One region of the Pseudomonas sp. PA1(2017) genome, then DNA from elsewhere that is predicted to be linked to it. Evidence: predicted binding sites of a transcription regulator. Region 1 holds the regulator's gene; each other region holds the start of a gene.

The links. Region 1 encodes FliA, which starts transcription of late flagellar genes. Its sites were predicted from a motif close to CTAAAGTTTNNNNNNNNNNNGCCGNTAA; they were not measured.
Region 2: a site for FliA is predicted at 2,131-2,158, ahead of BVH01_RS00095 (methyl-accepting chemotaxis protein). Genes of this name have one in related genera too.
Region 3: a site for FliA is predicted at 1,926-1,953, ahead of BVH01_RS08220 (methyl-accepting chemotaxis protein). Genes of this name have one in related genera too.
Region 4: a site for FliA is predicted at 2,587-2,614, ahead of motA (flagellar motor stator protein MotA). Genes of this name have one in related genera too.

Annotation. Positions count from the first base shown of each region.
Region 1 is NZ_MSXU01000009.1:1,272,277-1,276,475, reverse strand. Features, by position in the region: gene flhF (flagellar biosynthesis protein FlhF) at 1-657, shown strand, start outside; gene fleN (flagellar synthesis regulator FleN) at 755-1,585, shown strand; gene fliA (RNA polymerase sigma factor FliA) at 1,582-2,325, shown strand; gene BVH01_RS12740 (chemotaxis response regulator CheY) at 2,527-2,901, shown strand; gene BVH01_RS12735 (protein phosphatase CheZ) at 2,921-3,709, shown strand; gene BVH01_RS12730 (chemotaxis protein CheA) at 3,721-4,199, shown strand, end outside.
Region 2 is NZ_MSXU01000001.1:17,366-21,564, reverse strand. Features, by position in the region: gene BVH01_RS00100 (glutamine synthetase family protein) at 1-124, opposite strand, end outside; gene BVH01_RS00095 (methyl-accepting chemotaxis protein) at 488-2,041, opposite strand; gene BVH01_RS00090 (FAD-dependent oxidoreductase) at 2,238-3,314, opposite strand; gene BVH01_RS00085 (HDOD domain-containing protein) at 3,517-4,199, opposite strand, start outside.
Region 3 is NZ_MSXU01000009.1:238,632-242,830, forward strand. Features, by position in the region: gene BVH01_RS08205 (CitMHS family transporter) at 1-161, opposite strand, end outside; gene BVH01_RS08210 (AEC family transporter) at 459-1,373, opposite strand; gene BVH01_RS08215 (GFA family protein) at 1,463-1,867, shown strand; gene BVH01_RS08220 (methyl-accepting chemotaxis protein) at 2,151-4,055, shown strand.
Region 4 is NZ_MSXU01000015.1:315,058-319,256, reverse strand. Features, by position in the region: gene rsgA (small ribosomal subunit biogenesis GTPase RsgA) at 1-599, shown strand, start outside; gene motB (flagellar motor protein MotB) at 628-1,674, opposite strand; gene motA (flagellar motor stator protein MotA) at 1,680-2,531, opposite strand; gene BVH01_RS22050 (HDOD domain-containing protein) at 2,653-4,164, shown strand.

The DNA.
Region 1 (4,199 bases):
ATCGCCCTGGTCGGCCCGGCGGGCATGGGCAAGACCACCACCCTGGCCAAGCTGGCCGCGCGCTATGTACTCAAGTACGGCGCTGCCAGCATCGCCCTGGTGAGCATGGACAGCTACCGCATCGGTGCCCAGGAGCAGCTCAAGACCCTGGGACGGATTCTTGGCGTCTCGGTGACCCAGGTCGACCCCGGGCAATCGCTGACCCAGGCGCTCGCACCGCTGGCCCGCAAGCGCGTGGTGCTGATCGATACTGCCGGCCTGCCGGCCAATGATCCGGCGCTGCGCATGCAGCTCGAAGCGCTGGCCAGTCGTGGCATCAACGCACGCAACTACCTGGTGCTGGCCGCTACCAGCCAGGCGCAGGTGCTCAAGGCGGCCTATCACAGCTACAAGCGCTGTGGGCTGGCCGGCTGCATTCTGAGTAAACTGGATGAAGCCGCCAGCATGGGCGAGGTATTGGGTCTGGCTATTGGCCACCGTCTGCCGGTAGCCTACCTGGCAGATGGCCCGCGCATTCCGGATGATGTCCACGTGCCGCGCAGTCACCAACTGGTCAGTCGCGCCGTTGGCCTGCAGGCGCCGGACGAGCCGAGTGAAGATACGATGGCCGATATGTTCGCCGGGCTTTATCAGAACCCGGCCAGGCAGGCCGGTTGAACGGGTTGAGTGTGGCGAAGCGCTGGTCGTGCTCGCCGCGACAGCGCACAATGGCTCCAGGGCCCACAGCGAAGTTTAGATAAGGTGTGTAGATAAGATGGGTATGCATCCCGTACAGGTGATCGCGGTGACTGGCGGCAAAGGCGGCGTTGGCAAGACCAATGTGTCGGTGAACTTGTCACTGGCGCTCGCCGATCTCGGTCGGCGCGTCATGCTCATGGATGCCGACCTGGGCCTGGCCAACGTCGACGTGCTGCTCGGCCTGACCGCCAAACGTACCCTGGCCGACGTCATCGACGGCCAATGCGATCTGCGTGACGTGGTCCTGCAGGGCCCCGGTGGCATTCGCATCGTGCCCGCCGCTTCGGGCACCCAGGCCATGGTGCAGCTCACGCCCATGCAGCACGCCGGCCTAATCCAGGCCTTCAGCGACATCAGCGACAACCTCGACGTATTGATCGTCGACACCGCTGCCGGTATCGGCGACTCGGTGGTCAGCTTCGTGCGTGCTGCCCAGGAAGTGCTGGTGGTGGTGTGCGACGAACCGACCTCCATCACCGATGCCTACGCGCTGATCAAGCTGCTCAATCGCGACCACGGCATGAACCGTTTCCGTGTGCTCGCCAACATGGCGCACAGCCCACAGGAAGGCCGCAATCTGTTTGCTAAGCTGACCAAGGTGACCGACCGTTTTCTGGATGTTGCGCTGCAGTATGTCGGCGCGGTGCCCTACGACGAGTCGGTTCGCAAGGCCGTACAGAAACAACGTGCGGTGTATGAGGCGTTCCCTCGTTCGAAGTGCGCGCTGGCGTTCAAGGCGATTGCCCAGAAGGTCGATGCATGGCCCTTGCCGGCCAACCCGCGTGGCCATCTGGAGTTTTTCGTGGAGCGCCTGGTGCATCAACCGACTGCAGACACGGCTGTATGACGACAGCCTCTGGACTCCGAATGTACAGCAAGGCACAAGCACGAGATTCACAGCATCAGTTGATCGAGCGCCACGCGCCGCTGGTAAAACGCATCGCCTACCACCTGCTGGCCCGTCTGCCCGCCAACGTGCAGGTCGACGACCTGATCCAGGCCGGCATGATCGGCCTGCTCGAAGCATCGCGTAAGTACGATGCTGGCAAGGGCGCCAGTTTCGAGACCTTTGCGGGCATTCGTATTCGCGGCGCCATGCTCGACGAAGTGCGCAAGGGTGACTGGGCGCCGCGCTCGGTACACCGCAATAGCCGCATGGTCAGCGATGCAATACGAAAAATTGAGGCCAGAACCGGTCGCGACGCTAAAGATCACGAGGTTGCTGCCGAACTCCAATTGAGTCTCGAAGATTACTACGGCATTCTTGGCGACACTTTGGGCAGCCGCCTGTTCAGTTTCGACGACCTCTTGCAGGAAGGCGAAAACGGCGGTCTGCAGGAAGACACGAGTTCCCTGCATCACGGGCCTTCGCATGAGCTGGAAGACAATCGTTTCCAGGCCGCGCTGGCCGATGCCATCAGTAATCTGCCGGAGCGTGAGCGGCTGGTGTTGTCGCTGTATTACGACGAGGAGTTGAATCTCAAGGAAATCGGCGAGGTACTGGGGGTGAGTGAGTCGCGGGTCAGCCAACTGCACAGTCAGTGTGCCGCGCGCTTACGGGCGCGGTTGGGGGAGTGGCGCGCATAGGAAATTGTTCAGGGGCTGGAGTTGGTCGAGCCAGCCCTTGCAGTAGATTGCAGGATTAGCAGGGCGCTGGACACACAGTGAACGCAGCAAAGCCGAGCGCAATGGTTTGCGGCGTTCTGCCAGGCCGGTTTCACGATTAATAAGCGCTGCACGTTGTTGCAGGCGTTTTAGGACTGTACGGAGGTCGACTTGGACAAGAACATGAAAATCCTCATCGTCGATGATTTCTCGACGATGCGACGGATCATCAAGAACCTCTTGCGTGATCTGGGGTTCACCAACACGGCCGAGGCCGATGACGGCACGACTGCGTTGCCGATGCTGCAGAGCGGTAGCTTCGATTTTCTGGTAACCGATTGGAACATGCCGGGCATGACGGGCATCGACCTGTTGCGCGCCGTGCGCGCCGACGAGCGACTCAAGCACCTGCCGGTGCTGATGGTCACGGCGGAAGCCAAACGCGATCAGATCATCGAGGCCGCGCAAGCCGGTGTGAATGGCTATGTAGTCAAGCCGTTCACTGCTCAGGTGCTCAAGGAAAAGATCGAGAAAATCTTCGAGCGAGTCAACGGCTGATGTCTGCCGCGAGGTTGTTATGGAACACCATGAATCTAACGAGGTTGACCTCGAGTCGACCCTGAAAAGCAATGCCCGCCAACTGGTCGACAGCCTCGAACAGGGCAACTTTGGCGAAGCCGTACAGCTGATCAACGAACTGAACAAGGCGCGCGACCGGGGGCTTTACCTCGAAGTCGGCAAGCTCACCCGTGAGCTGCACAACGCGATCGTCAACTTTCAGCTCGACCCGCGGGTACCGCACGCCAAGGAAATCTCGCAGATCTCCGATGCCACCGAGCGCCTGAACTATGTGGTGACCATGACCGAGCGTGCGGCCAACCGCACCATGGACCTGGTCGAGCAGAGTGCGCCGCTGGTCAATGACCTGAGCAGCGAAGCCGATTCGCTCGCCGAGGACTGGGGGCGCTTCATGCGCCGCGAGATGAGCGCCGACGCGTTCCGCGAGCTGGCCAAGCGTATCGAGCTGTTCCTGGCGCGCAGCCAGCGTGACACCAGCAAGCTGTCGGGTCATCTCAACGATATTCTGCTGGCGCAGGATTATCAGGATCTGACCGGTCAGGTGATCAAGCGCGTCACCCAGCTGGTGACCGAGGTCGAAAGCAATCTCCTCAAACTGGTGCTGATGGCCAGCCAGGTCGATCGCTTCGCGGGTATCGATCACAACCACGAAGAGTTGCGTGCCGAGCAAAACAAAGAAAAAAATCCGTCCCGCGGTGAAGGTCCGCAGATTCATGCCGATAAGCGTGATGATGTCGCCTCCAACCAAGACGACGTCGACGATTTGCTGTCCAGTCTGGGTTTTTAGGAGCACGTCATATGAGCTTCGGCGCCGATGAAGAAATCCTCCAGGATTTCCTGGTAGAGGCCGGCGAAATTCTCGAGCAATTGTCCGAGCAGTTGGTGGAGCTGGAAAGCCGCCCGGACGATATGAACCTGCTCAACGCAATTTTTCGAGGGTTTCACACGGTAAAAGGTGGTGCCGGCTTCCTGCAGCTCAATGAGCTGGTGGAGTGCTGCCATATTGCCGAAAACGTGTTCGACATCCTGCGCAAGGGCGAGCGTCGTGTGGATTCCGAGCTGATGGACGTCGTGCTCGAAGCACTGGACGCCGTCAACGGCATGTTCGCCGAGGTGCGCGAGCGTGTGGAGCTGACGCCTGCCTCGCCGGAGCTGCTGGCTGCGCTCTCGCGCCTGGCCGAGCCGGGTGGCGCCGAGCCAGAGGCTGCGCCCGCTGCGGCGGCCGAGCCGCAACCGGCCCCTGCAGAGCCTGTAGCTGCAGCGGTCGAGCCTTCAGC
Region 2 (4,199 bases), on a different contig from region 1:
CGCGGTGCAACAGCTTGCCGCGCGGCACGCCATTGGCATCGAGGATGAACAGTTCGATCAATTCGATATCGGGGTTAGCGGCCAGGAAATCCTGGGCTTCCTGCACAACTGCGAAAGTCGTCATCGCGCACTCGCTTGCGCCAGTCAGGCGCTCGATGTCCGCACGGCCGGCTCGCTGTTCGAACCGGCGCACAGGCAGACAAATGGGTATCAGCGGCTGCGGACATGGCGCAGCCATCGGATTCAGCGGGCGGAGAGAACGTCCGGCGGGCGGGCGTGGCGGCAATGCCAGAGCGCCCAGAAGGCGAGGATCTGCGGCAGCGCCGTGGGTTCGGGCGCCCGCCCCCGCGAGCGCAAGGCTGGCAGGGCAAGAGCGTGGGCAAGGCTGCAGACCGGAATAGACATGCCAGCGAGGCTCGCACGCCGCGACAGACAGGTTAAATCGTTATTGGCGCACCTTCAGGTAGCCAGCGGCTAAACATAGCGCTCACGGCTCCGGCCTGTAACCCAGCCGCAAGCCGCCCCAATGCTTGCCCTGCACATGGATCGGCACCGACAGGTCGTGCATCAGTTCGCCGGTGTCGCGCATGTAGGTCTGCAGCAGCACGCGCTGTTGGTGGCTGCCGCAACGAATGCCGGTGCGGTCGTTGAACAGTCGCTTGCTGCGGCTTTTCACGGTGTCCACGGCGCGATCGCCGGTGGGCGGATGGTTGAAGGCCTGGTTGTGGGTCGGCACGTAGCCTTCCGGCGTGGTGGCGATGGCGAACACCAGGCCTTCGTGGCGCTTGAGCAGCGGTTCCTGGATGGCCGGCAGCACACCATCGGCGTAGCTGTCGAAGCGCGTGCGGAACTTGGCCGGGAACGTATCGAGGATCGGCTGGTACTGGCGGTCGAACAGGTCCGCGAGGCTGATGCGCCCGGCCTGGATGTCGGCCTCGAACTGCCTGGCAATCGCGGCGGCGCCCTCCAGGGCGAGGTCGTAGATGCGCTGGTGGTAGTCGTCGAGCCCGACGCTGGCCAACTGCTCGCTGACGCTTTCCGCCTGGCCGACCAGTTGCTCGGCGGCCTTGCCCAGCTGGCGGGTCTGGTCTTCGCTGCTGCGCACGTCGCCGCGCAGTTGCTCGACCGCCACCAGCAGCTCGGCCAGATGCCCGTGGTTGCTCGCCGTACCGGCGCTGATCTGCTCGACCTGAGCATCGACATCGGCGGCCAGGTCGGCGATGCCGCGCAATTGCTCGCCGGTGAACTCGATCTGCCGGGCGGCCGCTTCCAGCTCCTCGGCCTGCTGCTGGATATGGCTGACCACCGCCGCACTCTGCTGACGGATGTCGGCGACCATCTGCCCCACCTCACCGGTAGCACTGGCGGTACGCCCGGCCAGGCTGCGCACCTCGTCGGCGACCACCGCGAAGCCGCGCCCCTGCTCACCGGCGCGCGCGGCCTCGATGGCGGCATTGAGCGCCAGCAGGTTGGTCTGGCTGGCGATGGACTGGATTACCTGGGTGACCTGCTCGATCTGCTCGGTGCGCGCCCCGAGGCCATCGATCAATTCGCGGCTGGCGGCGGCCTGGGTGCTGAGCTGCTGCATGCGCGCGATGGCTTGCTGCAACTCGCTCTGACCTGTGGCGCTGCTGGCGCGCACCGTCTGCGCGGCACCCAAGGTCTGACCGGCGCGTTCGGCATTGCTCTGCTCGGTGCGGGTCACGGCGCGAGCGCCTTCACTGATCTGCTCGACCGCCGCCAGCTGCGACTGCAGCTTGCCGGACAATTGCTGCACAGTGAACGCCACCTGGGCGGCGGACAGCGCGTTATGGCAGGTATGTTGCGACAGGCTCTGGCTAAGCGCGTCCAGCGAGGTTGCAGGAGCGGCTGTAGAGGCCACTACAGCCGGTCGCCGCCAGGGGCCGAACCAGGGCCACAGGGCCAGCGCCAGCAGGGCGATGGCGGCGATATGAACCGGCAGCTGCACTTGGTACCAGACCACCAGCAGGGCCAGCAGGCCGAGTAGGTGCAAGGCCGGCGCGAGCCGATCACGAGTCATTCCAGCATCCATGGCGAACCTCGTCGTTCTTATTGTGAGGTGATGCGAGCGCTAGGCTCTAGCAGCACAGCAAGGTGCCCCTGTTCAGTACATCGGCCGTAGGGGACAAATCCGTAGGCCGAAAACCAATCCGGTCAGTTGATCACCCCATGAGGTGCTACGCCATGGCACTTTGGTAGCAGAGCGACGGTCGCGCTCAGCGTTCGAGGCGGTGGCGCTTGACGAAGGCGCGGTCGAAGTAGTCCTTGCAGCGCCCGTACAGTTGGCCGCCGGCGCTCCACTGCTGCCAGCCCAGCAGCGCGCCGCCGTCACCGCTGGCCAATAGCAGTGGGCGTTGGCCACGCGCCTTGTAGTCACGCAGCGCGCCGCCGCGCAGGGCCGCCGCCAGGTTGGCGGCGAGCACCGGCACCTGGCGCATCGAATACAAACCGCTCTTGCGCACGCCGGGCAGGTTGGCGCAATCGCCGACCGCGAACACTTGCGGGTGGGAATGACTTTGCAGCGTAAGTGCGGTGTGCACGAAACCGTCGCCATCGCAGCTCAGGCCGCTGGCCGCGATCCAAGGCAGCGCCTGAGCGCCACTGGCCAGCAACAGGCGGCCGCCATGCCACACGGAAGCCTCACCGCTGATCAGGCAGTTGCCGTCGATGCGGCTGATTGGGCAATGCTCGCGCACCTGCACGCGGCGCATGCGCAGATGGCCCCAGGCGCGCATACGCAAACCGGCGCAGTGGCCGGCCAACAGCGGCTCACCGCAGAACAGCGCCAGCTGCGGCACCTGGTCGGCGAGCGCCAGGGCCATCTCCACCCCCGCCACGCCGCCGCCGAGAATCGCCAGCGGCTGCGGGTCGCGCCGCCAGGCCTGCCAGCCGGTGATGAAGTGATCCACGGGCTTCACCGCCAGCACGTCCATTGCCTCGCCCTCGCGTGGTGGACAGGCGACCCGGTCACCCACATTGAGCGACAGCCAGTGCCCCTGCAGTACGCGACCGTCTTCCAACGTCAGTTGACGAGTCGCGGCGTCCAGCGCGGCAACGGGGGCGACGATCAGCTCGACCTGCGCGGCCTGGCACAACGCGCCCAGGCCGATCTGGCAATCCTGCGGCGAATAGCGGCCACCGACCAGCCCCGGCAACATGCCGGCGTGCCAGGTGTGCTCGGCACTGGCCACCAGGGCGATGCGACCCGCTGGCCGCTCGATCAGCGCCCAGCGTCGCAGAACCCCGAGATGGGCAGGGCCTGCGCCTACCAGCAACAGATCGTAGTCAGTCATCTACACCGATATCCTTGAGAATCTGGGAGCGATTTGCAGCCGCCTGTGGGCATGCACAGCGAGCTTTGACCGAAATAGCCGCACAATGATCCCACCGCCGAAGGGGTTGGCGGAGCATGGCGGCAGCAGGCCGCTTCGAGCAAGTGAAGAGACGCTTGCGGCGGGTTTTCGACACATTTTTGCTGCGGTTAATACCCGTTTTTCAGGCCGCCGAGGCCTGCGCCGGCAAACGCTCCAACAAACCCGGATCGATGCGCAGCAAGCGCACGCAGCGGGCATCGCGAAGCTGCTCGCTGGGCCGTTGCGCCTGCTCGAGCGCCAGCACCTGCCCGGTCAGATTGAGCACCAGCGCCTCACGGGAAAACACGCCGCTGTTCAGGCTGTAATAGGCGGCCACCAACTCACGCAAGCCGAACGGCAGGCGCCAGCGGATGCGCAAGGCTGAACCGAAGCCGGCAGCACGCTGGCCAATGGCCTGGTCAATCTGCGCATCGCTCAGGCTGCCGCCGGCGTCCTGCCAGTCCTGCATGCAGCGCAGCAAGGCCAGTTCGCCGATGTTATGCAGCAAGCCGGCGGTGTAGCAGAGCTCGGCATCCAGCGACAGCTCGCTGGCTAACCAATGGGCGACCTCGGCGCTGCGTTGGGCCGCAGCCCAGGTACGCACGCCGCGCTCGGCCAGGCGCGGGTCGCTGAGCCGCGCATTGCGCTGCACGGAAAGCCCCAGCACCAGGTTCAGGGTACGCGCCACGCCCAGACGCGGCAGCGCCTGGGCCAGGGTCTGACAGGGCGAGCCGTTGTGGTGGGCGGCGCTGTTGGCCGCGGCAATCAGGCAGGCGGTGATCTGCGGGTCGCGGGCGAACACCTGCTCCAGCTCGCGCAGGCTCG
Region 3 (4,199 bases), 1.0 Mb from region 1:
CTGATGCCTTCGAGCATCATCGGGCCGATCTGCTCGGCGAAGCCGCCGATCAGGGCGAAGATGATCGGAATGATGATCAGAGCGATCAACGCCGACAGGCGTTTGCTCATGATCAGGTACATGAAGGTCGAGACCATGGCGAAGCCAAGGAATGTGAGCATGGAGATTCTCCGGACGTGATTCGGCTAGGGGCGGGTAACGCGCGAGTGGCTAGCGTCGAGGCGAGCGGAGAGGGCGATTCAGGCGTGAGTAGCTGAGGCGGAACATGGTTAATCACCTGTTTTGTTCTTGTTGACGGCAGCTGCGGGCCTCACTGGCGGCAGCTCATCGACCAATCTGTGTCGGTCAGTGCGCGGATGCTAGAACACGAAGCTTTCAGCCAGCTTTCGCCGAAACCAGGGCTGCGAACAGGAAATTGGGCAGGCGACGCGGACTCTGTGGTCCGCGTCGCGGTGCTTTCAGAGCAGGCGTTCGAGGAGCGCCAGCACCGCCACCAGCGAAGCGGCAGCCAGCAGATGCTGCAAGGTGATGATGCCGGCCATCAGGTTGGCATCGCCGCCCAACTGGCGGGTCAGCACATAGGCGGTCGGTGCGGTGGGCAGGGCGAAGAACAGCACCAGTACGGTGCTTTCCATGGCCGGCAACTGCAGCCCGACGGCCACGGCCAGGGCCAGCAGTGGCATCAGTAGCAGGCGCAGCAGGCTGTTCCAGGCCAGGGCCGGTACCTCGCCGCCCAGCTGTTCGGGTTTCAGCGCCGCGCCCACGCACAAGAGGCCTAGCGGCAGGCTTGCCGCCGCCAGCAGGCTGAGCAGTCGACCGCTGCCGCCGGGCAAACCCAGGCCGCTCAGGTTGACCAGCGCACCGGCCAGGCAGGCCAGGATCAACGGGTTGCGGATGATCGGCAGCAGCAGGCTGCGCGCGCTGACGCCCCGCTCGGCGGTCAGTGACCAAACCGATAGCACGTTGACGGTCGGCACCATCAGCGCCAGCATCAGGGCTGCCAGGGTCAGGCCCGGCTGGCCGAACAGGCTGCCCACGGCAGCCAGGCCCAGGTACGTGTTGAAACGCAGGATGCCCTGGCTGAAAGCACCGAAGCGCGCCGCCGGCCAGCCGCGCAGGCGACGCACCACCAGCAGCGCCAGCCAGGCGATGCCCAGGCCGAGCAACACGGCCAGTGCCATGCGCGGCAGCTGCGGGTTGTCCAGCGGTGCTGTGGCCAGGCTGTTGAACAGCAGCGCGGGGAACAGGATGAAGTAGTTGAGGCGTTCGGCGCCTGGCCAGAAGGCTTCGTTGGGGAAGCCGCGACGGCTGAGCACGTAGCCGCCGACGATCAGCGCGAAGAGTGGCCAGAGGGCCAAGAGCAGTTCGGTCACGGGAGCCCCCGGTGGTGGTGAGGGTGCATCTTCGCCAGTGCCAGTTGATCAGGCAAGCAGGGATATCACGAGGTTTCAAGGAGAGCGGGATGAGCGATTCGCATCAGGGCGGCTGCCAATGCGGCGCCGTGCGTTACCAGTTCCGCGCGCCGTTGCGCGATATTGCCCACTGCCACTGCTCGGTGTGCCGACGCAGCACCGGCGGCATCCTGGTGACCTGGATCACCGTGCCGCTGGCAGCCTTCACCTGGCTACGCGGCGAACCGGCGCGTTTCGCCTCCTCGCCCAGCTGCGAGCGCTACTTCTGCCCGACCTGCGGCGCCCATCTGGCGCTGTTCACCACTCTGAGCCCGAACAGCCTGGACGTGACCATCGCCACGCTCGATCACCCCGAACACGCCGCCGCTGACCGGCATATCTGGACCCAGAGCCGTTTGCCGTGGCTGGAGGTCGATCCGTCGTTGCCCCAGGAGCAGCAAGAGCGAATCGACTAGCGGCACATATCTGATTTAGCGGTCGTCGAGCTCCTGTCGCCTTGTTCATCGAACTTTATTAAAGATTTGCTGTCTCGCGCCGATTACCTGTCTGTACCTCGTCCATTGCCTAACGTGCCGCATGCCAAATGCGTCCCCCTGTTCAACGCGCCGCGCAGACGGTGCGACAACAGGCAACCCTTCGCTTCGTAATCAGAACTGCCGAAGTAAATTGAATAGGTGAAACGTCGTGCTCAGAAACATCCCCTTGAGCCTCAAGCTCTTGTTGATTCTCGCCTGCCCGTTGCTGGGCTTTCTCTGGCTGGCCGCTCTGCAGGTCAACAGCAGCTACCAGACCTTGCAGGAGATGGAGCGGACCCAGGAGGCCAGTGTCGTCGCGCAGAAGGTCAGCCAACTGATCACCGTATTGCAGCGCGAGCGCGGCGCCAGTGGCGTATTCCTGGGCAGCCAGGGCAAGACCATGCAGGACGTGCTGCTGCGCATGCGCGGCCAGACCGACACCGCCCTGGCCGACGCACGCGCGCTGGGAAATGTCGATGCCGGGCTGAATGAGGCGCTGGCTGCGTTGAGCGGGCTGGATGCCATGCGTGGGCAGATCGACAAGCTGGCGATCAACAACCGTGAGTCCGGCGCGCGCTTCACCGACATCATCCGCAAGCTGGTCGGCTACACTCACGCCGTCGAACGCTCGGTCAAGGATCCGACCTTGTCGCGGGCGCTGTCCTCGCTCAACCAGTTCATCGAGATGAAGGAGCGCGCCGGACGCGAGCGCGCGACCCTGGGCGTGGTGTTCAATCAGGATCGCTTCGATGCGGATCTGCTCTCTACCTTCAGCCGCAATCTGGGCGAGTTCACCGCCTATTCGGAAGGCTTTCGCCGCAACGCTTCGCCAGAGTTCGTGCGCAAGCTCGACGAGAAGATGCAGCAGCCCAGCGCCCTCGAAGTGGCGCGCTTGCAGAAGCTGTCTTTCGACACGCCGATCGGCGATTCCCTGGGCGTGAAGGCCACCGACTGGTTCCAGACCTCCACCAATCGCATCGACCTGATGGGCGAGGTGGAAAGCGAGCTGGGGCAAAGCGTCGGTGACCTTGCCGCCCAGGCGCGCGCGAAAGCGTCGGCCATGCTGTGGACGACGGCCATCAGCGTGCTGATCGCCATGGCGGTGGTGGGCGCGTTGTCCTACCTGATCATCCGCAACATCAACCTGGCGGTGGGCGAGGCCAACCGTGCCTTGCTGGCGCTGTCGCAGCGTGACCTGACGGCCCGTTCGGGTTATGTGGGTAAGGACGAGTTCGGCGAGATCACCCGCAACCTCAACATCATGGCCGAGGAACTGACGCAGATCGTTCAGGAAATCGGCTCGGCCACCGCCCAGGTCGCGACCGCGGCCGAGGAGTGCTCGGCGGTCACCCTGCAAACCAGCAACAGCCTGGAGCGTCAGCGCCAGGGCACCGAGCTGGTGGTCACCGCCATCAACGAGATGAGCGCCACGGTTCGCGAAGTGGCGCAGAGCACCAACGACGCCGCGGAGATGTCACGCCAGGTCAACCTCAGCACCACCCAGGGCCGCCTGGAAATCGAGCGCACCGTCGAGGTGATCCGTGAGCTGTCGACCCAGGCCGATGACACCGCGCGCATCATTGGCGACCTCAAGCACGAAAGCGATTCGATCTCCTCGGTGCTCGACGTGATTCGCGGCATCGCCGACCAGACCAACCTGTTGGCCCTCAACGCGGCCATCGAGGCGGCACGCGCTGGCGATCACGGTCGCGGCTTCGCAGTAGTGGCCTCCGAGGTGCGTACCCTGGCGCAGAAAACCCAGGAGTCCACCGGCAACATTCAGGAGATGATCGCCAACCTGCAGCGCGGCTCCGACCTGGCCACGCAGTCCATGCAGGAAACCCTCGGCAAGGCCCGCGCCGGTGCCAGCAACATCGAGCGTGCCGGTGACCTGCTGGGCGATATCGCCTCGGGTGTTTCCAGCATCAGCGACCGCAACATGCAGATCGCCGCGGCGGCCGAGGAGCAGAGCGCGGTGGCCGAAGATATCAACCGCAATGTGGTGGAGATCAACGACGTGGCCATCCAGGTCAGTTCCGGTGCCGAGCAGACCGCCGTCACCAGCCAGGAACTGGCGCGCCTCGCCGATCACCAGCAGAAGCTGGTGGGCCGCTTCCGCCTGGCCTGATCGGGCCCTGGCCCATCGTTGCCCGCCGAGTTGGCGGGCGACGATCCCGCCTCGCGCACGCCACCAGTCGGCGCCATGAAAAATTAATGAAATCTTGCCGGGCCGAGCCGGTCAGAGCCTGACCCTTACTGCCGGATCCCAGCG
Region 4 (4,199 bases), on a different contig from region 1:
ACCGTTATCTGGTCGCCGCCGAGCACGCTGGCATTCGCCCGCTGCTGCTGCTCAACAAGGCCGACCTGATCGATGCACAGAACGAAACCGCGCTGAACGCGCTGCTCGGCGTCTATCGCCAGTTGGGTTATCCGCTGCTGGAAGTCTCGGCGCTGGAAGGCGACGGCATGGAGCAGCTCAAGAAGCAGCTCGACGGCAACATCAGCGTCTTCGTGGGCCAGTCGGGCGTCGGCAAATCGTCGCTGGTCAACAGCCTGCTGCCGGGCGTCGACACCCGTGTCGGCGCGCTTTCAGAACTGACCGGCAAGGGCACCCACACCACCACTACCGCCCGGTTGTTTCACTTCCCCGGCGGCGGCCAGTTGATCGACTCACCGGGCATCCGCGAATTCGGCCTCGGCCATGTCAGCCGTGACGATGTGGAGGCGGGCTTCATCGAGTTCGCCGACCTGCTCGGCCATTGCCGCTTCCGCGACTGCAAGCATGACCGCGAACCCGGCTGCGCCTTGCTCAAGGCGCTGGAAGAAGGGCGTATCCAGCCGCAGCGGATGAACAGCTATCGGCACATTCTGGCCAGCCTGCCAGAGCCGGAGTATTGAGCGGCCTGTAAGCTGGGGTGCCGGCCGATCACTCGGTCGGCTGATCCATCTTCAGCGTGCCGTCCTCGAAGATATTCAGCTTCTCGCGCACCTGATCATTGGAGAGCGGCTCGGCACCAGGCGCTGCGCCTGAGCCCCCGCCAGCGCCAGCGCCAGCGCCACCTAAAGGCGAACCCGGCGCGGGATCCGGCGCCAGCGCGCCACCACCCTGTTCGCCCTCGATGTCGCGTTGCGCTTTCTTGGTCAGCACCACGATATCAATGCGGCGGTTCACCGGGTTGAACGGGTCCTCGCGGTCGAACAGCGCCGACGAGGCGTAGCCGACCACCCGCGCCACCTGGGCATCGTCGTAGCCCGCCGCGATCAGCACGCGCCGCGCCGCATTGGCACGGTTGGCCGACAGCTCCCAGTTGCCAAAACCACCGGCGCCGGCGAACGGCTTGGCATCGGTATGGCCGCTGATGCTGATCTTGTTGGGTACTGCTTTGATGGTGTCGGTGAGGGCGAACAGGATGTCCTCGAAGTACGGCTGCAACTGCGCGCTGCCCAGGGCGAACATCGGCCGGTTCTCGGCATCGACGATCTGGATGCGCAGGCCGTCCTGGGTGATCTCGAACAGGATCTGGTCCTTGAAGCGCTGCAACTGCGGATCCTGCTCGACCTTGTTCTGCAACTCCTGCAACAGCAGCTCCAGGCGCTCGCGCTCGACTTCTTCGGCCTTGGCCTCGGCCTGCTCGGCATCCAGCTCGGCGGGGTCCTTCGGATCGGTGTCCGCTTCGTCTCCCGGCGACTCCTGAGGCTGCTCGTTGAGGGTGCGGTCCGGCGACGGTGTCGGCGAGCCACCGAGGTCGATCACATAGGGGCTGGCGCTTTCGGAGAAGCCGATGGGGTCCTTGAAGTAGCCGGAGATCAGTTTCTTCTGCTCGGGGGTGGCCGAGGACATCAGCCACATCACCATGAAAAAGGCCATCATCGCCGTGGCGAAGTCGGCGAAGGCGATCTTCCAGGCGCCACCGTGGTGGCCGCCGGCAACCTTCTTGACCCGCTTTACGATGATCGGCTGGTTGTTTTCCATGGTGCTTAGTTTCCGCGCATGGCCTGCTCAAGCTCGCTGAAGCTCGGGCGGTGCGCCGGGTACAGGGTCTTGCGCGAGAACTCGACGGCCAGTGACGGCGGCATGCCGGATGCCGAGGCGACCAGGCCGGCCTTGATGGCTTCGTAGACGTTCAGCTCTTCCTTGGCATCGTGTTCGAGCGCAGCGGAGAGCGGGCCGAAGAAGCCATACGAGGCGAGAATACCGAGGAAGGTGCCGACCAGCGCGGTACCGACCTTCTCGCCGATCTGCGCGTTGTCCGCCTCGGCAAGAATCGACATGGTGATCACGATCCCCAATACCGCGGCGACGATACCCATCGCCGGCATGCCGTCGGCGATCTTCGCCACGGCATGGGCCGGATGATCGAGTTCTTCCTTGAGGCCGACCAGTTCCATGTCGAACAGGCCTTCGAGCTCGTGGGGCGCCATGTTGCCGGAGGACATGATGCGCAGGTAGTCGCAGATGAACGCGACCATACGCTCGTCGCCCAGCACCGCCGGGTACTTGCTGAAGATCGGGCTCGCGGCCGGGTCCTCGAGGTCGGCCTCGATGGCCATCATGCCTTCGCGGCGCGCCTTGTTGAGAATTTCATAGAGCAGGCGCAGCACTTCCAGGTAGTAGTCGTGGGTGAAGCGCGACTTGAACATCTTCAAGGATTTCTTGAAGACGGTCATGAACATGCTGCCCGGGTTGGCCTGCAGGAAGGCGCCCAGCGCCGCACCGCCGATGATCAGCACTTCGAAGGGATGCACCAGGGCCATGAGATGGCCACCCGACGCGACGAAGCCGCCGAAGACGCAAGCGAATACAACGATGATGCCGATGATTTTGGCCATAGAAAGAAACTTGAGCAGGTGAAAAGAAAGGGCGACCGCGCGAATCCCCTTCTACTTATCGGAAGAGATGCGCCAGACTATAGTCAGTTAAGTCTAAAAAAAGCCATTTTGGCACAGCCCCATGGTCGCAAGCACGCCGTTACCGCGCACTCTCGACGCCTGGCTCAAGCAGCTGGACGGTCAGGTGCTGCCCATCGCAGCCGATCATCACCAGCAGGTTCGCCGTGCATTGGGCGACAGCCGCCGCTCGTTGCGCGAAATCGCCGACCTGATGCAGGACAGCCCGGCACTGGTGCTCAGCGTGCTGCGCGAGGCCAACAGCAAGGGCAGCAGCCTGGGTGAGGCCGCGGAGAGCCTGGAGACGGCACTCACCCGCCTGGGCCTCAAGCGCGCCGAAGAGCTACTCGCCCGCCTGCCTGCGCGGGCACTGGCCGACATTCCGCCGTCGCTTCGGCAGATCCAGCTGATCAGCCAGCACGCGGCCTATCAGGCCAACGGCCTGTTCGCCGCGCGCCTGGCGCGTCTATGGCAGGAAATCCACTGGGGCAGCCTGCTGTTCCTGTCGCCCGTATGGGCCCTGTTGGCCGCCCACCCCCATCTGTTCGAGGCCTGGGAACAGCGGGTGCTGATAGACGGCGAACCGGCAGTCAAGGTCGAGCGCGACATGCTGGGCGTACCGCTGTTCGACCTGTGCCTGGCGCTGGCCGAGCGATGGCGCCTGCCGGCCTGGATCCTCCAGGGCTATCGCTTGTTGATCGATGATCGCCGCCTGCTCGGCAAGGCGCTGCACATCGCCCGCCGTCACGACGATCCACTGCACCAGCAGCAGAAGCTGGACGCCGACCCGGCGCTGCAGCGCTGGCTTACCCAGCCTGCCAACAGCATCCTGCTCGCCAACGTGATCGCTGTGTCGGCGCACAGTGCCTGGAGCGGCAGCCATACCCGGCGCTGGCAACGGCTCAACAGTCTTTACCTGCAGCTACCGCTGGCCGAACTGCAGCAGCAGATTCACCAGAATGCGGCGCACAGCGCTCGGCAATTGGACACCGCCGGCCTCTGGCACCCTGCCGAGGCCCTGCTGTGGCCATGGAATGCTCGTCACTTTCAACCGCGCAAAACAGCGCCAGCACCGCAGGTCAGCGATTGGCGACAACTGTGCACTCAGTTGCTCGCCCAGCCTTCGGCATTCAGCAACGTCCAGCAGCTCACCACCTGCGCCCGCCAGGCCGTGCAGGCCGCCGGTCTGTCACGGGTGGTGATGCTGCTCGCTGACCGCACCCACACGCGCCTGCAATTGCAGCAACATGCCGGCGTGGCAGCCAGTGCCAGTGGCCTGACCCTCGACCCGGCGCAAAGCCAGGTGCTGCGCCGTCTGCTACAAAAGCCTGCGCAACTGCGCCTTACACCGGCCAACATCGCACAGTTCTCCGCCCTGCTGCCCGGCGACCTGAAGGCCCTGCTGCCCAGCGAACACCTGCTGATCCGCTCCCTGGCCAGCAACGAACGGGTGGTGATGCTGCTGTTCGCCGACCAGGGCGGCCAACCGATCGACGACACCATCGTGCAGGCCTTCACCAAGACCACGCAATGCATCGAGCGCGCGCTGGACACCTTCAGCAAACGTAAGCGCTGAGCGCCGCCGCTTTACGGCATTCTTCTGCGCTACAA